3 regions of the Saccharopolyspora gregorii genome follow, and region 2 is predicted to be linked to each of the others. Evidence: riboswitches for the same ligand, from Rfam matches in the RefSeq annotation. Region 2 holds a riboswitch; each other region holds the start of a gene.
What was found. Region 2 has a riboswitch for S-adenosylmethionine ahead of H1226_RS25140 (methionine ABC transporter ATP-binding protein). Riboswitches for the same ligand answer to the same signal wherever they lie in the genome.
Positions count from the first base shown of each region.

Region 1 (7,268 bases), 2.2 Mb from region 2:
GGACCGGGTTCCGGCGAACATCCCGCCCTTGCGGACGGTGATCGTCCCTAGGGGGTAGCGTGGCCTGACGTGACCGCACCTGATCCCGTGGACGTACGTCTGCTCACCGCCGTCGCCGAATCCGGGCGCGCCGCGGTGCACGAGATCGCGTCGCGGCTCGGGATGGACGTCCGCGACGTGGCCGCCCGGCTCGCGGTGCTCTCCACCACCGGGCTGCCCATGGTCGTCGGCGTCGAGTGCGACCCGGTGGGCATCCGCAACGCGGTCGCCGCCGCGAACGCCTGGACCCAGGCCAGCGGCGGCTACCAGGTGCCCAACCCGCCCAGCGGCCCGCAACCGTTCACCCCCGCGGGCCCGCCCGCCTCCTTCGGCCAGCCGCAGCAGGCCAGGCCCGCGCCGCCGCCCGCACCGCAGCAGGCGCAGCCGAACCCGTGGGGCCCGCCCGGATCAGCCGCGTGGGCGCGCGGCGACCAGCAGCGGCCCCCGCAGCCCGGCCAGCCCGCGAGCGGACCGCAGTCCGGGCCGCAACCGGCGCAGCAGCCGGCGAACCCGCACGCGCCGACCGCCAAGACCCCGGTGCCCGCCGCGGCCCGCACCGGCAAGGTCGGCAGCAAGCTCGACGTGGACGGCCCCGAAGGCGAGCGGATCACCATCCAGCTCGTCGAGGTCGTCGACCCGGCCGACTTCCTGTTCACCGCGGCCGGTTACCAGCTGCAGGAGGGCGAGCGCTCGGTCGTCGTGCACACCGAGCTCACCAACCGCAGCCCGATGCCGTTCACCTCGCTGCCCGACCTCTACCTGGTCCTGGTCGCCGAGGACGGGTCCACCGTGGGCAAGGCACCGGTCGCCCTGTCCTCCCGGCCGCCGCACCGCATCGGCGTGCCGCCCGGCGAGACCGCGGGCGGGCACACCGTGTACGTGCTGCCGGAGGACACCGAGCTGTCCACGGTCCGCTGGGCCATGCGCCCCGGGGACGACCAGCGCACCCTCCACTGGGACATCACCGATCTCTGATTCCGCGCTCGCGCTGCTGAGCGGGGCGGTGGTGGGGCCTCGGCCGCCCGCTCGCCGAGGGGGATCGTTCGCACCGGTGGCTCTGCGCCACCGGGAGAGCGCCGTCCTCGCTGGAAGACGGCCGAGGACTCGCGCGGGGCGGCTTGCCCAGGTGGTCGCCGGTGACGGGAAGACACCGGACCCGCCGCGGGAGCCCGCAGCCGGTCCGTCCACTTCGGACTCTCAGTTGCCGCGGCGGCGAACCCAGTCGAGGGGACCGCCGCGAGGGCGCTCCGGGCGGCGTTCGCGGCGTTGCAGGGTCGGCCAGTCACCCGCGTCCGCGGACGGGCCGGGTTCCGGATCGGCGCCGAGCACCGCCGGGCCCGCGCGGCCGACGTCCTCCGCCGCCAGCAGCTCCGCGAGCCCCTGCTGGCCGGGATCGGTCCGCTCCGCGTCGGTGGTGGGCCACCGCTCCTCGACCTCCGCGCGCTCGTCCCGCCGCGCGGGCGCGGACGGCGGTGCACCGCCCAGCGGCAGACCCGTCGGCGGCGTCGGCGTGTCGTCGGTGAACTCCGCGCGACGCCCGTCGAACGTCCCGCTCGCTCCGGCCTGGGTCATCGGCCACTCCCCCCGCTGTTCCTGGATCAGCACGACCACGCTACGCGACCGGCCGGACCCGTCCGGACGACGATCGCCGCAACGCGCGTCCCGGCGGCGGGAGCGGGCGGCCGGCGGCTCAGGAGTCCTGTTCGCGGAGGGTGTCCAGTGCGTGCTGCAGGTCGTCCGGGTAGTCGCTGGTGAACGTCACCCACTGCCCGTCGGCGGGGTGCTCGAAGCCGAGCATCCGCGCGTGCAGCCACTGCCTGCCGAGCTGCAACCTCCGCGCCAGCACCGGATCCGCGCCGTAGGTGAGGTCGCCCGCGCACGGATGCCGGACCGCGGAGAAGTGCACCCGGATCTGGTGCGTGCGCCCGGTCTCCAGCTTCACGTCCACCAGGGACGCGGCGCGGAACGCCTCCACCGTCTCGTAGTGGGTGATGCTGGGCTTGCCGCCGCTGACCACGGCGAACTTGTAGTCGTGCTTGGGGTGGCGGTCGATCGGCGCGTCGATGGTGCCGCTGCTCGGATCGGGGTGGCCCTGCACCAGCGCGTGGTAGCGCTTCTCCACGGTGCGCTCCTTGAACGCCCGCTTCAGCGCGGTGTAGGCGTGTTCGCTCTTCGCGGCGACCATGACGCCGGTGGTGCCCGCGTCGAGCCGGTGCACCACGCCCTGGCGCTCCGCGGCGCCCGAGGTCGCGATGCGCACGCCCGCGGCGGCGAGCCCGCCGATCACGGTGGGGCCCTCCCAACCGGGGCTGGGGTGCACGGCGACGCCGATGGGCTTGTCGACCACGACGATGTCGTCGTCCTGGTGCAGGATCCGCAGGCCCTCCACGGGCACCGCGACCACTTCCGGTTCGGGCCGCGCGTCGGGCAGCGTCACTTCCACCAGCCCGCCCGCGATCAGCCGGTCCGACTTGCCGACGGGAGCGCCGTCGAGCAGCACCTCGCCGGATTCGGCGAGCCCCGCCACCGTGTTCCGGGACAACCCGAGCAACTTCGCCAGGCCCGCGTCGACCCGCATCCCTTCGAGGCCGTCGGGGACCGGGAGCATCCGCAGATCGCTCATGCCCGGTCCTCGCGCTTCTTCCGGGTGTGCACGGTGCCGTCGTAGTCGCGGCCGAGCAGCGACAGCAGCACCACGAGGATCCCGCCGCACACGATGGACGAGTCGGCGACGTTGAACACCGGCCACACGCTGCCGTCCGGCGCGAACAGCGACACGAAGTCCACGACGTGGCCGCGCAGCGGCCCGGGCTCCCGGAACAACCGGTCGACCAGGTTCCCGCACGCCCCGCCCAGCACCAGGCCGAGCCCGACGGCCCACCCGGTGGAGCGCAGCTTCGGCGCCAGCCACACGATGACGCCGACCACGACGATCGCCAGCAGCGCCAGCAGCCAGGTCATGCCGGTGGCCAGCGAGAACGCCGCCCCCGGGTTGCGCACCAGCACCAGGTACACCGCCCCGCCGAACAGTTCCAGCGGCGGCTGCCCGTCGAGCCGCGCGACCGCGGCGATCTTGGTCACCACGTCCGCGGCGAGCAGCAGCGCGGCCACCCCGAACAGCAGCGCCAGCAGCTTCCGCGAGGCACGGCCACCGGCCGCCCCGACCGCGGTCGAACCGTCGCCGTCCGAACCCGGGTCCGGCTCGCTCGCGGCGGTACCGCCGTCCCCGCTCGCGGCGGGTCGCGCTTCCGGTTCTGAGGACGAGCCCTCGCCGGTCGCGGGGTTCGATCCGGGCTGCTCGGAGTCGGACTGCTCGGTGTTCACCCGGCCCATTCTCCCCGACCGCCGATCGGTCGTTCGCAGCGGCTCACGCCAACGCGGCGGGGAACTCGCGCGGGTCGTCGACGGGCACCCAGCGGCCGCCGTCCAGTTCGTAGCTCCACTGCGGACCGTGGGCGACGAGCCCGCGCAGCGCGGTGACGATCCGGTCCACGTGCTCGACGGTGGTGCCGAGACCGAGGCTGATCCGCACGGCGCGCTGCGCGTCGGTGCCCGCCAGCAGGTGCCGCACGGCCCGGTGGGCGCAGAACAGCCCGTCCCGCACGCCGATGCCGTGCTCCGCGGACAGCGCCGCCGCCAGCAGCCCGGGGTCCTGGCCGTCCACGGTGAAGCTGACCACGCCGACCCGGTCGTGCTCGGGGCCGAACAGGCCCAGCTCGCGCAGCCCGGGCACGGTGGCGAGCCCGGCGCGGAGCCTGCGCAGCAGCAGGTCCTCGTGCCCCTCGATCGCCTCGGCGTGCTCGGCGAGCACCTCGCAGGCCTTGGCGAGCGCGTGCACCCCGACGGTGTTCGGCGAACCGGCCTCGTGCCGCTCCGGACCGGTGTTCCAGTCGATCTCGCCCGCGTCGGGGACCGATCGGGTGGCGCCGCCGCCGGCCAGGTACGGCTCGGCCCGGTCCAGCCAGTCGTCGCGGCCGATGAGCGCTCCCGCGCCGAACGGGGCGTAGAGCTTGTGCCCGGACAGCACGGCGTGGTCCACGCCGAGGTCGGCGATGCGCACCGGGCGGTGCGGGGCGAGCTGGGCGGCGTCGAGCACGGTGCGGGCGCCGTGCTCGCGGGCGACGCGGGCGAGCTCGGCGACCGGCCACAGCTCGCCGGTCACGTTGGACGCCCCGGTGAGCACGGCCAGCTTCGGCCCGTCGGCGCACTCGGCGAGCGCGGCGTCGAGCAGCCGCACCGCCTCCTGCGGGCTCTCCGGGATGCCGAGGTGGTGCACCCGCTCCCCCGCCCACGGCAGCAGCGCCGCGTGGTGCTCGGTGTCGAACACGACCACCGAGGTGTCCGCGGGAAGCGCGGCGGCCAGCAGGTTCAGCGCGTCGGTGGTGTTCCGGGTGAAGATCACCGAATCGGTGCGGCGGGCGCCGACGAACCGGCGCAGCGTCTCCCGCGCCCCCTCGTAGACCCGGGTGCACACCTGGGAGGCGAACCCGGCGCCGCGGTGCACGCTGGCGTACCAGGGCAGCAGCTCGTTCACGGCGTCCCGCACCGCGTTCAGGCAAGGCGCGCTGGCCCCGTGGTCCAGGTTGGCGTACTCGGCGGAACCGCCGGTGACCAGCGGAACCCGCAGCTGCGCGCCGACGACCGCGGGGACCGCGGGAACGGAGTCCACGACGGACCAGATCGGGGTTTCGGCGATCTCGCCGGTGGCGGAGCGGACGGCTGACGACACGATGCCTCCTGGGGCCTCACCGGGCCCGGAGCATTCGGGGCCCGCGCTTGCCGATCGCCCTGCGCGATCGGCCAGGTCCTCACCCGGGGCACCCCACCGCGGTAGGAGGGTTGCCGGCCAGCAAACCGGGGTTTCCCGCTGGCACTCATGACCTTCGACGGAGAAGACTAGGGATCGCCCCCGCCGCGCGCAACCACCCCGCGCGAAGTGGGAGGTGCGCCACGCCCGTCCGGGCGGATCCGCGGTGGTTCCCGCGGACCCGCCCGGCGGCGGCCGATCAGACCCGTTCGACGGCGACCGAGACGTCCACGCCGTCCCCGACGCTGCCCGCGGAACCACCCGCGGCCGCGCCCTCGGACACGGCGTCCGCGAGGGTTTCGGCGGCGATGAACTCGCGGTGCGCGTCCACGGCCGCCAGCACCTCGGCCGGCGCGGAGACCTCGACGCGGATGCGGTCGGAGATCTCGAAACCGGCGTCCCGGCGCGCCTGCTGCACGACGCGCACCAGGTCGCGGGCCACGCCTTCGGCGGCCAGCTCCGGCGTGACGTCGCAGTCCAGCACCACCATCCCGGCGCCGCCCGGCAACGCGGCCGCGGCACCGGAGTCGGTGGACACCAGCCGCTCGGTGAACTCGCCCTCCTGCAGTTCGGTGCCGTCGGCGACCACGCCCCCGGCCGCGTTGCGGGTCCAGTCACCGGACTTCACGGCCTTGATCACCCGCTGCACGTCCTTGCCCAGCCGAGGTCCGGCGGCGCGGGCGTTCACCGCGATCTCGAACCGGCCGTGCGCGGCGACGTCGGTGGTCAGCTCGACCTCCTTGACGTTCACCTCGTCCCGGACCAGGTCGACGAACGGCCGCAGCGACTCGGCCTCCGGCATGGCCACGACCAGCTTCGCCAGCGGCAGCCGGACGCGGCGCGAGTTCGACTTCCGCAGCGCCAGCGCCGAGGAGCACACCTGCCGCACCCGGTCCATCGCGGAGACCAGCGCCGCGTCGGCAGGCAGCTCGTCGACCAGCGGCCAGTCCGCCAGGTGCACCGAGCGGCCGCCGGTGAGCCCGCGCCACACCGCTTCCGCGGTCAGCGGCAGCAGCGGCGCCACCACCCGGCAGGTCACCTCCAGCACGGTGTGCAGGGTGTCGATGGCATCGGCGTCCCCGGCCCAGAACCGGTCCCGGGAGCGGCGCACGTACCAGTTGGTCAGCACCTCCAGGAAGTCGCGGACAGCGGCGCACGCCCCGGCCGGGTCGAACACGTCCATCGCGGCCTGCACGTCGCCGACCAGCTCGTGCGCCTTGGCGAGCACGTAGCGGTCCAGCACGTGCTCGCTGTCCACCCGGAACCGGCCCTCGACTCCTTCGGCGTTGGCGTACAACGCCAGGAAGTACCAGGAGTTCCACAGCGGCAGCACCGCCTGGCGCACCGCGTCCCGGATGCCGCGCTCGGTGACCACCAGGTCCCCGCCGCGCAGGATCGGGCTCGCCATCAGGAACCAGCGCATCGCGTCCGAACCGTCGCGGTCGAAGACCTCGTTCACGTCCGGGTAGTTGTTCTTCGACTTCGACATCTTCATGCCGTCGTCGCCGAGCACGATGCCGTGCGCGACCACGTTGGAGAACGCGGGCCGGTCGAACAGCGCGGTGGCCAGCACGTGCAGCAGGTAGAACCAGCCGCGGGACTGGCCGTTGTACTCAACGATGAAGTCGCCCGGGTAGTGGTGCTCGAACCAGTCGGAGTTCTCGAACGGGTAGTGGACCTGCGCGAACGGCATCGCCCCGGACTCGAACCAGCAGTCCAGCACCTCCGGCACCCGCCGCATCGTGGACGCGCCGGTCGGGTCGTCCGGGTTCGGCCGGGTCAGCTCGTCGATGTTCGGGCGGTGCAGGTCGGCGGGCCGCACCCCGAAGTCGTGCTCCAGCTCGTCCAGCGAGCCGTACACGTCGGTGCGCGGGTACGCCGGGTCGTCCGAGGTCCACACCGGGATCGGCGAACCCCAGAACCGGTTCCGCGAGATGTTCCAGTCGCGGGCGTTGGACAGCCACTTGCCGAACTGGCCGTCCCGGATGTGCCCCGGCACCCAGTTGATCTGCTGGTTGAGCTCGACCATGCGGTCCCGGAACCGGGTGACGGCCACGAACCAGGACGACAGGGCCCGCTGGATCAGCGCGTTGTCGCAGCGCCAGCAGTGCGGGTACGGGTGGTCGTAGGTCTCGTGCCGCAGCAGCAGGCCCGATTCCTTGAGGTCCCGGATGATCTGCTTGTTCGCCTCGAAGACCTGCTGGCCCTCGTACGGCGCGACCTCGGCGGTGAACCGGCCGCGCGCGTCGACCGGGACGACCGGTTCGATGTCGTGCGCGTCGGTGACGGCCTTGTCGTCCTCGCCGAAGGCGGGCGCGATGTGCACGACACCGGTGCCGTCCTCGGTGGTGACGTAGTCGGCGGGCAGCACCTGGTGGGCGTTGGGCCGCCCGGCGAAGAAGTCGAACGGCGGCCGGTAGCT
Region 1 covers NZ_CP059556.1:1,613,946-1,621,213, reverse strand. The annotation lists gene H1226_RS07125 (AsnC family protein) at 70-1,014, shown strand; gene H1226_RS07120 (hypothetical protein) at 1,237-1,611, opposite strand; gene H1226_RS07115 (RluA family pseudouridine synthase) at 1,730-2,647, opposite strand; gene lspA (signal peptidase II) at 2,659-3,372, opposite strand; gene H1226_RS07105 (aminotransferase class V-fold PLP-dependent enzyme) at 3,407-4,735, opposite strand; SAM riboswitch class IV at 4,807-4,921, opposite strand; gene ileS (isoleucine--tRNA ligase) at 5,046-7,268, opposite strand, start outside.
Region 1: another riboswitch for S-adenosylmethionine. It lies ahead of H1226_RS07105 (aminotransferase class V-fold PLP-dependent enzyme); the one in region 2 lies ahead of H1226_RS25140 (methionine ABC transporter ATP-binding protein).

Region 2 (7,268 bases):
CTTGCTCACCGATTCGAGGTTGATCAGGTTCGCCATCGGGGGTGTGGATCTCCAGAGGAACGTGGGGGGTGGGTCAGGCGTGGACCTGCGGCGGGGTGGGCCGGTCGGCGCGGTCGTCGCCGACGATCCGCGCGCCGGGCACCGGGCCCTGCGCGACCCGCACGGTGCGGCACACGCCCGCGCCGGACAGCTCGGCGGCCACCCGGACCGCGGCGTCGTCGTCGGTGCACAGGAACGCGCAGGTCGGGCCGGAGCCGGACACGATCCCGGCGAGCGCGCCCGCTTCCACGCCGGCGCGCAGCGTGCGGCGCAGGTTCGGCCGCAGCGACACCGCCGCGGACTGCAGGTCGTTGCCCAGCAGCAGCGCCAGCTGCCGCGGGTCGCCGGAGGCCAGCGCCTCCAGCAGCGGTTCCACCTCGCCGACGCGGTGCGGGCCGGTGTCGCCGCGCAGCCGGTCCAGCTCGGCGTACACGCCGGGGGTCTCCAGACCGCGCCGGTCCAGCGCGATCACCCAGTGGAAGGTGTGCCGGGCCAGCACCGGGACCAGCCGCTCGCCGCGACCGGTGCCGAGCGCGGTCCCGCCCAGCAGCGAGAACGGCACGTCGCTGCCGATCTTCGCGGCGAGGTCGGCGAGGTCGTCCCGGCCGATCTCCAGCCGCCACAGCGCGTTCACGGCCAGCAGCGCGGCGGCCGCGTCGGCGCTGCCGCCCGCCATGCCGCCCGCCACGGGGATGCCCTTGCGGATCGTGAGCTGCACGCCCGGTTCCTCCGGGTCGCGGCCGGAGTGCTCGGCGAGCAGCTGCACCGCCCGCCACGCCAGGTTGCTCGGCCCGGTCGGGACCGAGTCGGCGCCTTCGCCGTGCACCTCGATGCCGGGCTCGTCGGCGGTGCGCACCGTCACCTCGTCGGTGAGCGAGAGCGCTTGGAAGACGGTGACCAGCTCGTGGTAGCCGTCCGGGCGGGTATCGCCGACCGACAGATGCAGGTTCACCTTGGCCGGGACACGCACGGTGATGGGGGTGGGTACCACGGAGAGCACCCCTAGAGCGTACGTGTCCGCGCGACCCGGGTGCCGCCCCAGCACCCGACTTCACAGCGGAACCTCCGCGCACCCGGCCGGAATTCCCGGTCGGGCGATGGCACCGCCACCAGGTGGATCTTCGTCCGGCCCGGCCCGGACGCACCGCGGCCCCCTCGCTGCCACGAGGGGGCCGCCGGTCCGGGCTCGATCAGGAAGCGGGGATCACCGAAATGCCGCCGTAGGTCTTGTTGATGAAGTCCGCGACCTCCGGCGAGCGCAGCAGCTCGGCCAGCTTCTGCACCCGCGGGTCCTTCGCCGTCGCGGGCGAGGCGACGAGACCGTTGGCGTACGGGTTGTTCTCCGCGCTCTCCACCGCGATCGGGTCCTTCAGCCCGGCCTTGAGCGCGTAGTTGCCGTTCACGATGGCCGCGTCGGCGTCGTCGACCGAGCGGGGCAGCTGGTCGCTGGAGAGCTCCTGGAACTGGATGTTCTTCGGGTTCTCCGCCACGTCGCGCACCCCGGCGCCCTGCTCGGCGCCCGGCTTCAGCTTGAGGACACCGTTGGCCTGCAGCAGTTCCAGGCTGCGGGTCTGGTTCGACGGGTCGTTGGGCAGCGCGATCCGCGCGCCGTTCGGCAGCTCCTGGAAGGAGCGGACCTTCTTGGAGTAGACCGACAGCGGTTCGAGGTGCACCGTCTGCACCCATTCGAACTCGCCGCCGCGCTGCGCCTGGTACTCCGCCAGGTACGGCTTGTGCTGGTAGTAGTTCGCGTCCAGCTCGCCGTTGGCGACGGCCTCGTTGGGCCGGTTGTAGTCGTCGAACTTCTCGATCTCGATCTCGATGCCCGCCTTCTCGGCGAGGTTGTCCTTGACGAACTGCAGGATCTCGCCGTGCGGCTGCGGGCTGACGCCGATGGTCAGCGGGGCCTCGGGGTCCTGCGCGGCGGGCGTGCCGGAGCCGCCGCAACCTGCGAGCGCCAGCGTCGCGGCGGTGAGCACCACGGCCAGGGAGCGAAAACGCATCGATCGCGTCCTTTCTGGAGGGCCGGCCGATGACGCGCACCGGCGGCCGGCGGGGATCGCACGTCCCCGTCGTCGGAGTGTTCCTGGTGAGCTGCGGGCCTAGCCGGTCGCGCTGCGGCGGCGGTCCACTGCTTTGGCGGTGATGTCGGTGAGCAGCTGCATGGCGAAGGCCAGCACGGCCAGCACCGCCACCGATCCGTACAGCACGCGCTCGTCGTACGCCTGGTAGCCGTCCTGGATGGCGGTGGTCCCGAGACCTCCGCCGCCGATGGCGCCGGCCATCGCCGCGTAGCCGATGAGCGCGACGGCGGTGACGCCGACGGCCCCGACCAGCGCGGCGCGGGCCTCGCCGAGCAGCACGGTCCACACGATCCGCCACCGGCTCGACCCGGTGGTGATCGCGGCTTCGACGACGGTGAAGCTCACCTCCCGCAACGCGTTCTGCGTCAGCCGCGCGAAGAACGGCACCGCGCCGACGACCAGCGGGACGATCACCGCGGTGCTGCCGATGGACGTGCCCACCAACAACCTGGTGAAGGAGGCCAGCACCACCAGCAGCACCACGAACGGCACGGACCGCACCACGTCGACGACCACACCGAGGCTCCGGTGCAGCGTCGGACGCGGGTTGAGCCCGACCGGAGAACTCAGGTGCAGGAACACGCCGAGCGGCAGTCCACCGAGGACCGCCAGCACGGTCGCCACCAGCACCATGTAGAGCGTTTCGACGGTGGCACCGCCGAGCAGCTCCGCTACTTCCGCCCAGGGGGTCGGATCACTCACGCCGCGACTCCATCAACACTGACCGGGGTGCGCCGCACGTGCGCGTCCCGGTCGACCATCCACTTCAGGGCCGACTCGGACCGCTCGCCGGTGAGTCCGATGCGGAACTTCGCCACCGGGGTGTCCCCGAGCCGGGTGAGCCCGCCGCCGAGGATGGACAGCTCCACCCCGAAGCGGGCGGCCGCCTCCGGCAGCAGCGCCCCGACGGCGGCGAAGCCGACGAGGACCACTTCGGCGACCACGTCGTGCCGCACTCCGGGCACGGCGGGCGCCTGGTCGGTCTCGGGCAGCAGGCTGGTGCTGACCCGGCTGCCGGGTTCGGCGACGAGGTCGAGCACCTTGCCGTGCTCCACGACGCGCCCGCCTTCGAGCACGGCCACGTCGTCGGCGATGCGCCGCACCACGGCCATGTCGTGGGTGACCACCAGGACGGTGACGCCCAGTTCAGAACGCGCCCGGTCCAGCACGGTCAGCACCGAGTCGGTCGTGCCCGGGTCCAGCGCCGAGGTCGGTTCGTCGGCCAGCAGCACCGAGGGCTTGGCGGCCAGCGCGCGGGCGACCGCGATGCGCTGCCGCTGCCCGCCGGAGAGCCGGTCCGGGTAGGTCGGCGCCTTGTCGGTGAGCCCCACCAGGTCGAGCAGTTCGGCGACGCGGCTGCGGCGCTGCGGTGCGGGCATCCCGGCGGCTTCGAGCGGGAGCGCCACGTTGCCCGCGGCGGTCCGCTGCCGCAGCAGCGAGTCGCCCTGCGGCACGACGCCGATGTGGCGGCGGGCGGCGCGCAGCGCGGCGCCTTCGAGGGCCACGAGGTCGGTGCCGTCGACCCGGATGGCACCGCGGTCCGGCTTCTCCAGCAGGGCGATGCACCGGGCGAGGGTGGACTTGCCCGCGCCGCTGGGGCCGACGACGCCGAGCACGGCGCCCGCGGGGACCTCCAGGGACACGTCGTCGAGGGCGACGACGTCGGATCGGCTCGACTGGTCGTGCCGGAAGGACTTGGTGAGGTTCTCGACTGTGATCACGATCGCTCCGCATCAGCTCACGCCGGCCTGCGGGCATGCCGCGGCCGGGCGGGGAGGAACAGAAGGGCCTGGTGGGGCGGTGACGACTGGGGCCGTCAGCCGGCGAGGCGACAGGCCGTCGTGGTGCGGCGTCCGTGATCGATGACCCGGCGCTGGGTCAAGGCGAGGCCGTGCGGACCGGATCCGACGCGAGCGCGACCGCCGCGGGCCTGCCGGCGGCTGGTCCGGGGCGCACGTTCACCTGCGAGCAGAGTTTCAGACACCACAACTCCATCGACCCTGGCGTTAGCACCTGCTCCGGTGGAGTGGTTGCTGCGGCGTCGTGGAGCCAGGTCTCTCAGCCGCTCGGGATGGATTTCCCGCATAGTAGAACGCAGCGGTGTCGACGGGCGCAAGCCAAAAGCCGTCACTATGTGGAATCGTTTGACAAATCACATCCCCCTGTTGAGCAGGGGGCATGGCCCGCCGTGAATATTCCGGTGACCTTATGTGATCAACACTACGGTTTTCCCTCCGGACGGACCAACGAAGTCCCGAAGGGAGGCGACGCAGCGGAACGTCAGCTCGCCGGTTCTCCGGCGGCCTCGGCCACCCGGGCGAAATCGGCCACGGTGAGCTGCTCGCCCCGCGCCGCCGGATCCACCCCCGCCGCCCGCAGCACCTCTTCGGCGCGCGCCGCCGACCCGGCCCAGCCCGACAGCGCCGCCCGCAGCGTCTTGCGCCGCTGCGCGAACGCCGCGTCCACCGCCGCGAACACCTGCGTCCGCGGCGCCGCCGACGGCGGATCGACCCGGGAGAACGCCACCAGCCCGGAATCGACGTTCGGCACCGGCCAGAACACGTTGCGCGGCACCGGCCCGGCGCGCCGGACGTCGGCGTACCACGCGGCCTTCACGCTCGGCACCCCGTAGGTGCGACCACCCGGTTTCGCGGCCAGCCGGTCGGCGACCTCGGACTGCACCATCACCAGCCCGGTGCGCAGCGACGGCAGCTCCGCCAGCAGGTGCAGCACCACCGGCACCGCCACGTTGTACGGCAGGTTCGCCACCAGCGCGGTCGGCCGCGGCTCGGCGAAGTCGGCGGCCCGCACCCGCAGCGCGTCGGCGGGCAGCACCCGCAACCGGTCGCACAGCTCGGGGGCGAACTCGGCGGCGGTGCGCGGCAACCGCTCGGCGAGCACCGGATCGATCTCCACGGCCACCACCCCGGCGGCTTCCGGCAGCAACGCCAAGGTCAGCGAGCCCAGCCCGGGCCCGACCTCCAGCACCACGTCCTCGGCGGTGAGCTCGGCCGCGCCGACGATGCGGCGCACCGTGTTCGAGTCGTGCACGAAGTTCTGGCCCAGCCGTTTCGTCGGCCGGATCCCGAGTTCCCCCGCCAGCCGGCGAACATCGGCCGGCCCGAGCAACCGCGCCTGGTTCGCGTGCTGTTCCACGAGGTCAAAGCTACCCGCGCCCGCTTCCCGCACCGCGCCCGCCCTCCCCCGCGCTGATCAGGACCGCACCGAGCAGGCCCGGGAACGCGAACGACCGGTCACCGGCACGAGGCCGATGACCGGTCGAAGAACGCGGGAGCCGGGAACCGTCCCGGCGCGGCTCAGCTCAGGCCGAGCTTCGAGGAGCAGCCCGGCCAGGCGCCGTAGCTGCCGCCGCGGGCGTCGCGCACCTTCGTGGCGACCGAGATCTGCTGCTCCCGGCTGGCCTGGTGCGGGTAGGCCGCGTACTGGTCGCCGCCGTAGGCGTCCCAGGTGCTCTTATCGAACTGGAGACCGCCGTAGTAGCCGTTGCCGGTGTTGATCGCCCAGTTGCCGCCGGCCTCGCACTGCACCAGCTTGTCCCAGACGGCGCTGTTCGGCGGCTGCTTGGTGCCGACGCGGACGACCTTCTCGGTCGGCTCCTTGGTGATCTTCTCGCCGACCGCTTCGCGACCGGTCTCCTCGCCGTTGCGGGTGCTCACCCGGGTGAAGACGATCTTCTCGCCGGGCGTGCCCGGGTTCTCGACCTTCTCCTCGCCCTTGAGCATGGAGTCGTCTTCGATCTCCTTGACCGGCGGCTCGATCGGCACCGTCACGTTGATCACGGTGCTGCCGGTGCGGTCGATCTGCACCGTGGCACCGCTGGTGATCTTCTGGTCGCCGCCGGGGGTGATGTGGTCTTCCGGCCCGAGCTGGAGGTTCTGCTCCTGCACCAGCTCGTCGACGGTCACCGCGGTGGTCGTCAGCTGCCGGGGCTCGCCCGCGCCGTCGGTGATCGTGATGTCCTTGGCGGTCTTGACCACCAGGTCCATGCCCTGCTCGGGCACCGCCGTGCTGCGCGCGCTGGAGACCCAGGCGCCGTCGTCGGCGACGCCGAGCTGGCGCAGCGCCTGGCCGACGGTCACCGACCGGACCCACTCCTCGCGCTGCTCGCCGTCCACCGTCATCTTCAGCAGGCGGCCGCGGTCGAGGGTGATCGTGTCGTTGTGCCCGACCTTGGACTGCGGGGAGGGGCTCAGCGCGTCGTGCTCGCCGATGCTGATGCCCTCGTCCTCGAGGACTTCGCCGACGGTCGACTCGTAGGTGTTGACCTGGCGTTCCTTGCCGTCGATCTCGACGGTGACGGACTTGTCCATCGCGGCGGCGGCACCGCCGGAGCCGGTCAGGGTGAGGATGACCGCGGCGACCGCGCCCTTGAGGAAGCGCTGCTTCCACGAGGTGATCGCTTCGACGACCTCCGGGGAGGGCTGCGCCTGCGGTTCACCGAGCTCGTCGGGCAGGACCAGCGGCGGCATGACCACGGTCTCTGCGTTGATGAGCCGGATGAGCTCGTCGACGTCGATGTCGGCAGTCGCGAGCATCTCGTCGGCCTGCGGGCCGAGCGCTTCGAGCACGTCGTCCGGCGTGATCTCCAGCGCGCCGGGCGGGAAGCTCGGGTGGTCCTGCGCCGGGTACCGGTCGCTGATGGGGGCGAAGGGCTGCTCGGCGGTGATCTCCGCATCGCTCTCGCGATCGAGCAGGCCGACCGCGGTCTGCTGCTGCGGGCTCACGGGGCTGAACCAGTCCGTCGAGGGCTCGAATGAATCGGCCCAGTAGCCGTGGTCTCGGCCTGCACCACCCAGCTGTTCATCACTGCTGGTGGAGCTGGCGTGGGCACCGGGGATGCCGCGTCCGTTCACAGGGTCGCTACCTCTCGAAAGCGAGAAGCCGTCCGCGCGCGGGTGACCAAGGGGAGTTCGCCGAGCATGTCCGGTTCGAACTCCTTCACCTGCCGCTGCGCGACTTCGTGCTTCGTTTCCGTATCCGACTCCCGTAGCCAAGCGCCGTCTTCAGCCGATACCTGATGCGAACCGGTCTCGTTCCCAGCTCGATCGGTGGCACCGACTTCCCCGACGTACCCGGCGGCGACTAGCGGGCGTTCCCGTGACTTCGTTGTCATCGGTTACGAGG
Region 2 covers NZ_CP059556.1:5,737,460-5,744,727, forward strand. The annotation lists gene H1226_RS25120 (ABC-F family ATP-binding cassette domain-containing protein) at 1-36, opposite strand, end outside; gene H1226_RS25125 (4-(cytidine 5'-diphospho)-2-C-methyl-D-erythritol kinase) at 74-1,030, opposite strand; gene H1226_RS25130 (MetQ/NlpA family ABC transporter substrate-binding protein) at 1,230-2,042, opposite strand; gene H1226_RS25135 (methionine ABC transporter permease) at 2,142-2,825, opposite strand; gene H1226_RS25140 (methionine ABC transporter ATP-binding protein) at 2,822-3,844, opposite strand; SAM riboswitch class I at 4,112-4,201, opposite strand; gene rsmA (16S rRNA (adenine(1518)-N(6)/adenine(1519)-N(6))-dimethyltransferase RsmA) at 4,404-5,279, opposite strand; gene H1226_RS25150 (transglycosylase family protein) at 5,441-6,997, opposite strand.

Region 3 (7,268 bases), 640 kb from region 2:
TCGGTGGCGATCCACCACTTGGACGCCCCGGAGTGGGCGGAGCGGTTGGCCGAGCAGTTGCGGCGCCAGGCGTCGGTGGCGCTGGACTGCGTGGTCTCCGAGGTGGGGCCGGTGGTGGGGGCGCACATCGGTCCCGGTGCGCTCGGGGCCGTGGTGCTGCCCGGTGGCTGGCGGCTCGCGGGATGAATTTCCAGTAGGCGAATTCGGATTCGATTCCTTTCGGGGGAATTCTCCGTCGCCCGTTCGTGATGAATTGTGCTGAGTTGTCCACAGGTCGGCGATCCATCCACAGATGTCGAACTCGGGGCTGGTCGAAGTCGGCGTCCGTTCTTACCGTCGAATTCATGGCCGTCCCCACTCTCTTCCGCGGCATCCTCGACGATTCCGCCGCCCCCGACGACACCCCGCGCAGCCGCCTGCTGGCGTTGAAGCAGCAGGCGGAGCGCGACGGCGCGGGCACCGGGCGAGCGCTCCGGTTCCGCCCGTCCGACGACGAAATCACCGATCCACCCGATGTGGCGGGCGAACCGGAATCGCGCGCCGGACCCGATTCCACCGGTAGGCATTCCGCCCGTGAACCGTCCCGCGGGCAGTTCGCCGGAATCGGCAGGCACTTGCAGAGGTGGCTGCCCGATTCCGTGCTGCGCGCCAGAATCGACCCCGGACGCGCGGGGCGGATCGGGTTGCTGCTCGCGGCCGTGCTGGCGCTGCTCGCCGTCGCGGTCACGACCTGGCTGGATCGACCCGTCGCCGAGCCCGCGCCGACCCCGCCGCTCCCGCTGGCCGCGGCCCCCGCCGCGCCCGAGCCGCCCCCGCCCGAGCTGGTGATCAGCGTCGTCGGCGAGGTGACCCGCCCCGGTCTGGTCGCGGTGCCACCCGGATCCCGGGTCGCCGACGCGGTGCGCGCCGCCGGTGGCACCACCGGGCCGGAGGTCGACATCACCGCGCTCAACCTCGCCCGCCGGCTCACCGACGGGGAACAGCTCTACGTCGCCGTCCCGGTACCGCCCGGCGCGGACACCGGCCAGGCCGCGAGCCCACCCGGCTCCGGGGCGGCGGCCAAGACCGACCTGAACACCGCCACGGAGGAGCAGCTCGATGCACTACCAGGAGTCGGCGAGGTCACCGCGAAGCGGATCGTGCAGTGGCGCACCGAGCACGGCCGCTTCGGCTCCGTCGACGAACTCCAGGACGTCGACGGCATCGGCGCGGCCAAGCTGGCCAAGCTGCGCGACCTGGTCCAGGTGTGAAGGTCACGTCGTACCCGCGGACCGGTGTGCTCGACCTGCGGCTGGTGCCCGCGGCCGTGGTGACCTGGGCCGTGACGCTGGCCGGGCTGCTCGGCGGGTGGGGAGTGGCGGCAGCGCTGGCGATCGCCGCGGTCGTGCTGCTGCCGCTGGTGCGGGCTCGGCGGATCCGGCGCTGGCGCAACGGGTTGCTGGCGGTTCTGGTCCTGGCCGGGATCACCGCGACCGGCGTGGGCGTCCGCGCCCACTCGACCGCCGTGCACCCGCTGCACCTCGCCGCGCAGCAGGGCGACCGGGTCGAGGTTCGGGCATCGCTCACCTCGCGGCCGAAGCCGCTGCGGGGAGCGTCCTACGGCGCCCGGCGCGCCCAGGACCGCTCGGTGGTGCAGGTGCGGCTGCGCTCGGTCCACGTCGACGGCAGGCGGACCGCGGTCGGCGGCCGAGCGCTGCTGCTGGTTCCGACGGAACCGTGGCGCTCGCTGATCGCGGGCCAGGAGGTGACGGCCACCGGCCGGGCCGTGCCGCCGCGCGGAGGGGAACTGCTCACCGCCGCCGTCCAGATCGGGCGGGCACCGGAGCAGGTGGGCCCACCACCCGGCTGGCAGCGCATCGCGGAGGACCTGCGGGAAGGGCTGCGCTCGACCTCCCGGACCGTGCTGGGGCCGGAAGCGGCGGGCCTGCTGCCGGGCCTGGTCGTCGGCGACACCGGACTGCTGCCACCGGAGGTGGTGGAGCAGTTCGAGACCTCCGGGCTGACGCACCTGATGGCGGTGTCCGGGGCGAACCTGGCCATCGTGTGCGGGGCGGTGCTGCTGGTGCTGCGCCTGGTCGGCGCGGGGCCGGTGCCGTGCGCGTTGGGCGCGGGGGCGGCGATGGCGGGGTTCGTGGTGCTCGCGGGACCGGAACCGAGCGTGCTGCGAGCCGCGGTGATGGGCGCCATCACGCTGTTCGCCCTGGCGCTGGGCCGGGAACGCTCGGCGCTGCCGACGCTGGCGGGCAGCGTCATCGGCCTGCTGCTGCTCGCACCGGGTCTGGCGACCACGGCGGGGTTCGCGCTGTCGGTGGCCGCGACGGCCGGGCTGGTGCTGCTGGCACCCGGCTGGTCGGCGGCGCTGCACGCCAGGGGAGTACCGGTCGGGCTCGCCGAGGCGCTCGCGGTACCGGCGGCGGCGCACCTGGTCACGGCACCGCTGGTGGCGGCGATCTCCGGGCAGGTCAGCCTGGTCGCGGTGCTGGCGAACCTGCTGGCGGGGCCGCTCGTGGCACCCGCGACGGTGCTCGGCGTCGCGGCGACGGTGGTGGTCCCGTGGTGCGCGCCGCTGGCCGGTGCGCTGGTGTGGCTGGCCGGGCCCGAACTGGAATGGGTGCTCGCGGTCGCCCGGCATTCGGCGGCCGTGCCGGGAGCCGCCGTCGACTGGCCGTCCGGAGTGGTGGGCGGGACCTCGCTGGCGGTGCTCGCGCTGGTGCTGCTGATCGTGCTGCGCGGGCGCATCGCTCGGCTGGTCCTGACCAGCCTGGTGCTGGTCGTCGTGGTGGTGGTGATCCCGGTCCGCCACCAGGTGTTCCCGTGGCCGGTGCCGGGGTGGTCGCTGGTCGCCTGCGACGTGGGACAGGGAGACGGGCTGGTGCTGGCCACCGGCCGGGACCGGGAAGCGGTCGTGGTCGACACCGGCCCGGACCCGGCACCGATGGCCGAATGCCTGCGCCGGTTGCGGATCCGCAGCGTCCCGCTGGTACTGCTGACCCACCTGCACGCCGACCACGTCGGTGGCATCTCGGCGGTGCTGTCCGGGCGGCAGGTCGGCGCGGTCGCCGTCGGACCGCTGGGCGAACCGGCCTGGGCGGCTCGCGAGGTGCGGGCGACCGCGCGCGCCCACCGCACACCCGTCGTCCCGCTGCGGGCGGGCCAGCGGTTGCGGTGGCCGGGATTGGTGCTCGACGTGCTCGGTCCCCGAGGAGCGCTCGCGCGCAGCGACTCGGCGGAGGACGCCAACGACGCCTCGCTGGTGGTCAAGGCGACCACTCCGGCGGGGCGGGTGCTGCTGACCGGGGACGTCGCGCTGCCAGGTCAGGCAGCGCTGCTGGCCTCAGGTGCGGACCTGCGGGCGGAGGTGCTCAAGGTGCCCCACCACGGGTCGCGGTTCACGACGCCGAGATTGCTCGCGCGAGTGCGCCCGCAACTGGCGGTGATCAGCGTCGGAGCCGGGAACGACTACGGTCATCCCAGCCCGCTGATCCTCGGCGAGCTGCAACGGATGGGCGCCCGGATCCACCGCACCGATCAGGCCGGCGACATCGCGGTCGTGCCGGAAGGCCAAGGGCGCGCCGCCGTGGAGCGGGGCGATCCGCTGCGGCCGGACGAGAGGTGACGGGGAAGTCGAGCCGTGGGCCGCGGCGCACCGCGGCCCACGGCCACCGATCACAGGCCGAGGGCCTCGTTCACGGCATCGGTGTTCGGGGCGACCGTCGCCTTCGGACCGACCTGGTCCTGTACGGCGTCCAGCGTCTTGAGGCCGTCGCCGGTGATGAGCAGCACCGTCTCCTGGTCCGGGTCGATCTGACCGGCCTCGATGAGCTTCTTCGCGGTCGCCACGGTGACGCCACCGGCGGTCTCGGCGAAGATCCCCTCGGTGCGGGCCAGCAGCCGGATGCCCGCGACGACCTCTTCATCGGTGACGTCCTCGATGGCCCCGCCGGTGCGCCGGACCACGTCCAGCACGTACGGGCCGTCCGCGGGGGCGCCGATGGCCAGCGAACGCGCGATGGTGTCCGGCCGCACCGGCTGCACCACGTCGTGGTTCTGCTTGAACGCGCTGGCGACCGGCGAGCAGCCGTGGGCCTGCGCGCCGAAGATCCGGTACGGGCTCTGCTCGACCAGGCCGGTCTGCCCGAGCTCGCGGAAGCCCTTGTCCACCTTGGTCAGCTGCGAGCCGGAGGCGATGGGCACCACGATCTGCTCCGGCAGCCGCCAGCCGAGCTGTTCGGCGACCTCGAACCCGAGGGTCTTGGAACCCTCCGAGTAGTACGGCCGCACGTTGACGTTGACGAACGCCCAGTCCTCGTGCTCGGCGGCGAGCTCGGTCGCCAGCCGGTTCACGTCGTCGTAGTTGCCGTCCACCGCGAGCAGCGAGCCGTCGTAGACCGCGCTCATCAGGATCTTGGCCCGCTCCAGGTTGGACGGGACGAGGACCACCGAGTCCCAGCCGGCACGGGCGGCGGCAGCGGCGACGGCGTTGGCGAGGTTGCCGGTGGACGGGCAGGCCAGCACCTTGAACCCGAACTCGCGGGCGGCGGCCAGCGCGACGGCGACCACGCGGTCTTTGAAGGAGTGCGTCGGGTTGCCGGTGTCGTCCTTGATCCAGATCCGCTTGACGCCGAGCGCCTTCGCGAGGTTGTCCGCGCGCACCAGCCTGGTACAGCCGGGCTCGGTGTTCGGGTGCTCCTCGACGTTCGTCGGCACCGGCAGCAGCTTCTTGTAGCGCCAGATGGAGCGGGGGCCGGCCTCGATGTCCTCGCGGCGGACGCGCCCGAAGTCGTAGGCGACCTCCAGCGGCGAGAAGTCCTCCAGGGACACGAACTCGGGAGCCAGGGGCTGGCGGTGGCCCTCTTCCTTCGACACCAGCTCGACGGCCGGACCGAGGTCGTAGGTCTTGCCGGTGGAGTTCGGGGCATGGGCGGCAGCGGTCATCGCGAGGTCCTTTCCTCATCTGTCCCGCGGGCGGGTCGGAGTTGGCACCAATTTCTTCGACTACCTCGCGAATGCCGCGAAAGGTCGAGATGGTTGCCGGGGCTTCATCGGGCCGTTCCCTCTGCCCCTCTGGATGAGCTATTCGGTTGTGGCTGCAACGTTACGGGAGCCCGCCACGTCCTGGCCAGCACGGGGTCGGCGCACGGGAACGGCGGTGGTGTCGCAGGGTCGTGGGACGATGCCCCCATGAGTTCGCCGTCGGTGGTCTGCGATCCGCTGCACCTGATCCTCGGAGACGAGGAACTGCTGGTGGAGCGCGCTCTGTGGGAGGCGGTCGGCGCTGCCCGCGCCGCCGACCCGGAAACGGAGCTGCGCAGGATCAAGGTGAGTGAACTCACCCCGCCGGAGCTCGACGAGCTGCTGAGCCCCTCGCTGTTCGCCGAAGGGCGCGTGGTGGCGCTCGAAGCGGCCCAGGACGCGGGCAAGGAGATCGCCGAGGCGATCCTGTCGCACGCGCGGCAACCCGCGGACGGCGTGGTGCTGGTGATCGTGCACAGCGGCGGCGGTCGCGGGAAGAACGCCAAGGAGCTGCCGAGCGCGTTGCGCAAGCTCAACGCCCGCGTCACCGAGTGCAACAAGATCACGAAGGGGCCGCAGCGGGAGGCGTTCGTCAAGGACGAGGTGCGGCGCGCGGGTGGCCGCATCGACGCCGCGGGTGTCGGCGCGCTGATCGAGACGGTCGGCTTCGACCTGCGCGAGTTGTCCTCCGCGGCCTCGCAGCTGGTGGCCGATACCGGCGGCAAGATCGACGAGTCGGAGGTGCGCCGCTACCACCGCGGCCGTGCCGAGGTGACCGGTTTCGTGGTGGCCGAGAAGGCCGTCACCGGTGATCTGGCCGGCGCGCTGGAGGCGCTGCGCTGGGCGTTGCAGCTCGGCGTGGCGCACGTGCTGATCGCGGACGCGCTGGCCGACTCGGTGCGCACCATCGGCCGGGTCGCCGCCTACGGCCGGGGGGACCCGTTCCGCCTCGCCGGAGACCTGGGCATGCCCGCGTGGAAGGTGAAGAAGGCGCAGGCGCAGGCCAGGGGCTGGAGCAGCGCCACCGTGGCCGAGGCGCTGCGCGCGGTCGCCGTGCTCAACGCGGACGTCAAGGGGATGGCCGCCGACGCGGACCACGCGCTGGAGCGCACGGTGCTGCGGCTGGTCGAGCTGCACTCCTCCCGGAACTGACCCGGCACACGCCACCAGGGCGACGATCGCCGCCGGTGCCCGGTGCCCGGTGCCCGGTGCCCGCTGCCCGGTGCCCGGTGCCGAGCGCCCGGAGCCGCCCGAGAGCCCGATCTCAGCGCGAACCCGCCAGGCGCTTCGGCCCCGAACGCGAAACGGGGCCCGTTCCCGTGGGAACGGACCCCGTCTCGGGCCGGTGCGCGTGCCGGACGAAGGTCCGGCCGCGCTCGGGCTCAGAGCTTGTTGACGGCCTGCGCCAGCGCCGACTTCTTGTTCGCGGCCTGGTTGGCGTGGATGACACCCTTGCCGGCGGCCTTGTCCAGGGTGCGCGAGGCGGCGCGCTGCAGCTCCAGGGCCTTGTCCTTGTCGCCGGCGGCAACGGCCTCGCGGAACTTGCGGATGGCGGTCTTGACCGAGGACTTCACCGACTTGTTGCGCAGGCGGTTGCGCTCGTTGGTCTTGATCCGCTTCATCTGAGACTTGATGTTGGCCACTGGGGCGCCTCTTTCCTCGTTCGGATTCAGTCGTGCCGCGCTGAATCGGCGCTGCCGCACCGGGGCCGAGGGCCCACGGCGTGCGCAGCTTTCCTCCCTGGCGGAATGCCGCACGGCACGGTCGACGATCCTAGCAACGGCGCTCGCGACGACCCGCGTCGGCACCGGGTGCGAGGACGCTCACAAGCCGGGACTCGATCGGTGGTGGGCGGCATAGGCTCGCGCCCCGTGTTCACCGCATTGGGCTGGCCCGGCTTCGCCGACCTGACGCTGGCCGGCCTCGTCTTCCTGTGCTGCGCGGCGTTCCTGGCCGGCGCGGTGGACGCCATCGTCGGAGGCGGCGGCCTGATCCAGCTGCCCGCGATGCTGCTGCTGGTGCCAGGCGGCAACATCATCTACTCGCTCGGGACGAACAAGCTCGCCGCGGTCGCGGGCACCACGGCGGCCGCGTGGACCTACGCGAAGCGGACCCCGGTGCCGTGGCGCAGCGCGTTGCCGATGGCGGCCGTCGCCTTCCTCGGGGCCCTGGGTGGCGCCGTGTTCGCCGCGTCGCTGCCGCAGACGGTGCTGACCGTGGTGGTGCTGGTGGCCCTGGTCGGGGTCGGCATCTAC
Region 3 covers NZ_CP059556.1:5,095,487-5,102,754, reverse strand. The annotation lists gene H1226_RS22135 (DegV family protein) at 1-186, shown strand, start outside; gene H1226_RS22130 (ComEA family DNA-binding protein) at 345-1,250, shown strand; gene H1226_RS22125 (ComEC/Rec2 family competence protein) at 1,247-3,616, shown strand; gene thrC (threonine synthase) at 3,667-4,935, opposite strand; SAM riboswitch class I at 4,948-5,075, opposite strand; gene holA (DNA polymerase III subunit delta) at 5,182-6,165, shown strand; gene rpsT (30S ribosomal protein S20) at 6,396-6,656, opposite strand; gene H1226_RS22105 (TSUP family transporter) at 6,885-7,268, shown strand, end outside.
Region 3: another riboswitch for S-adenosylmethionine. It lies ahead of thrC (threonine synthase); the one in region 2 lies ahead of H1226_RS25140 (methionine ABC transporter ATP-binding protein).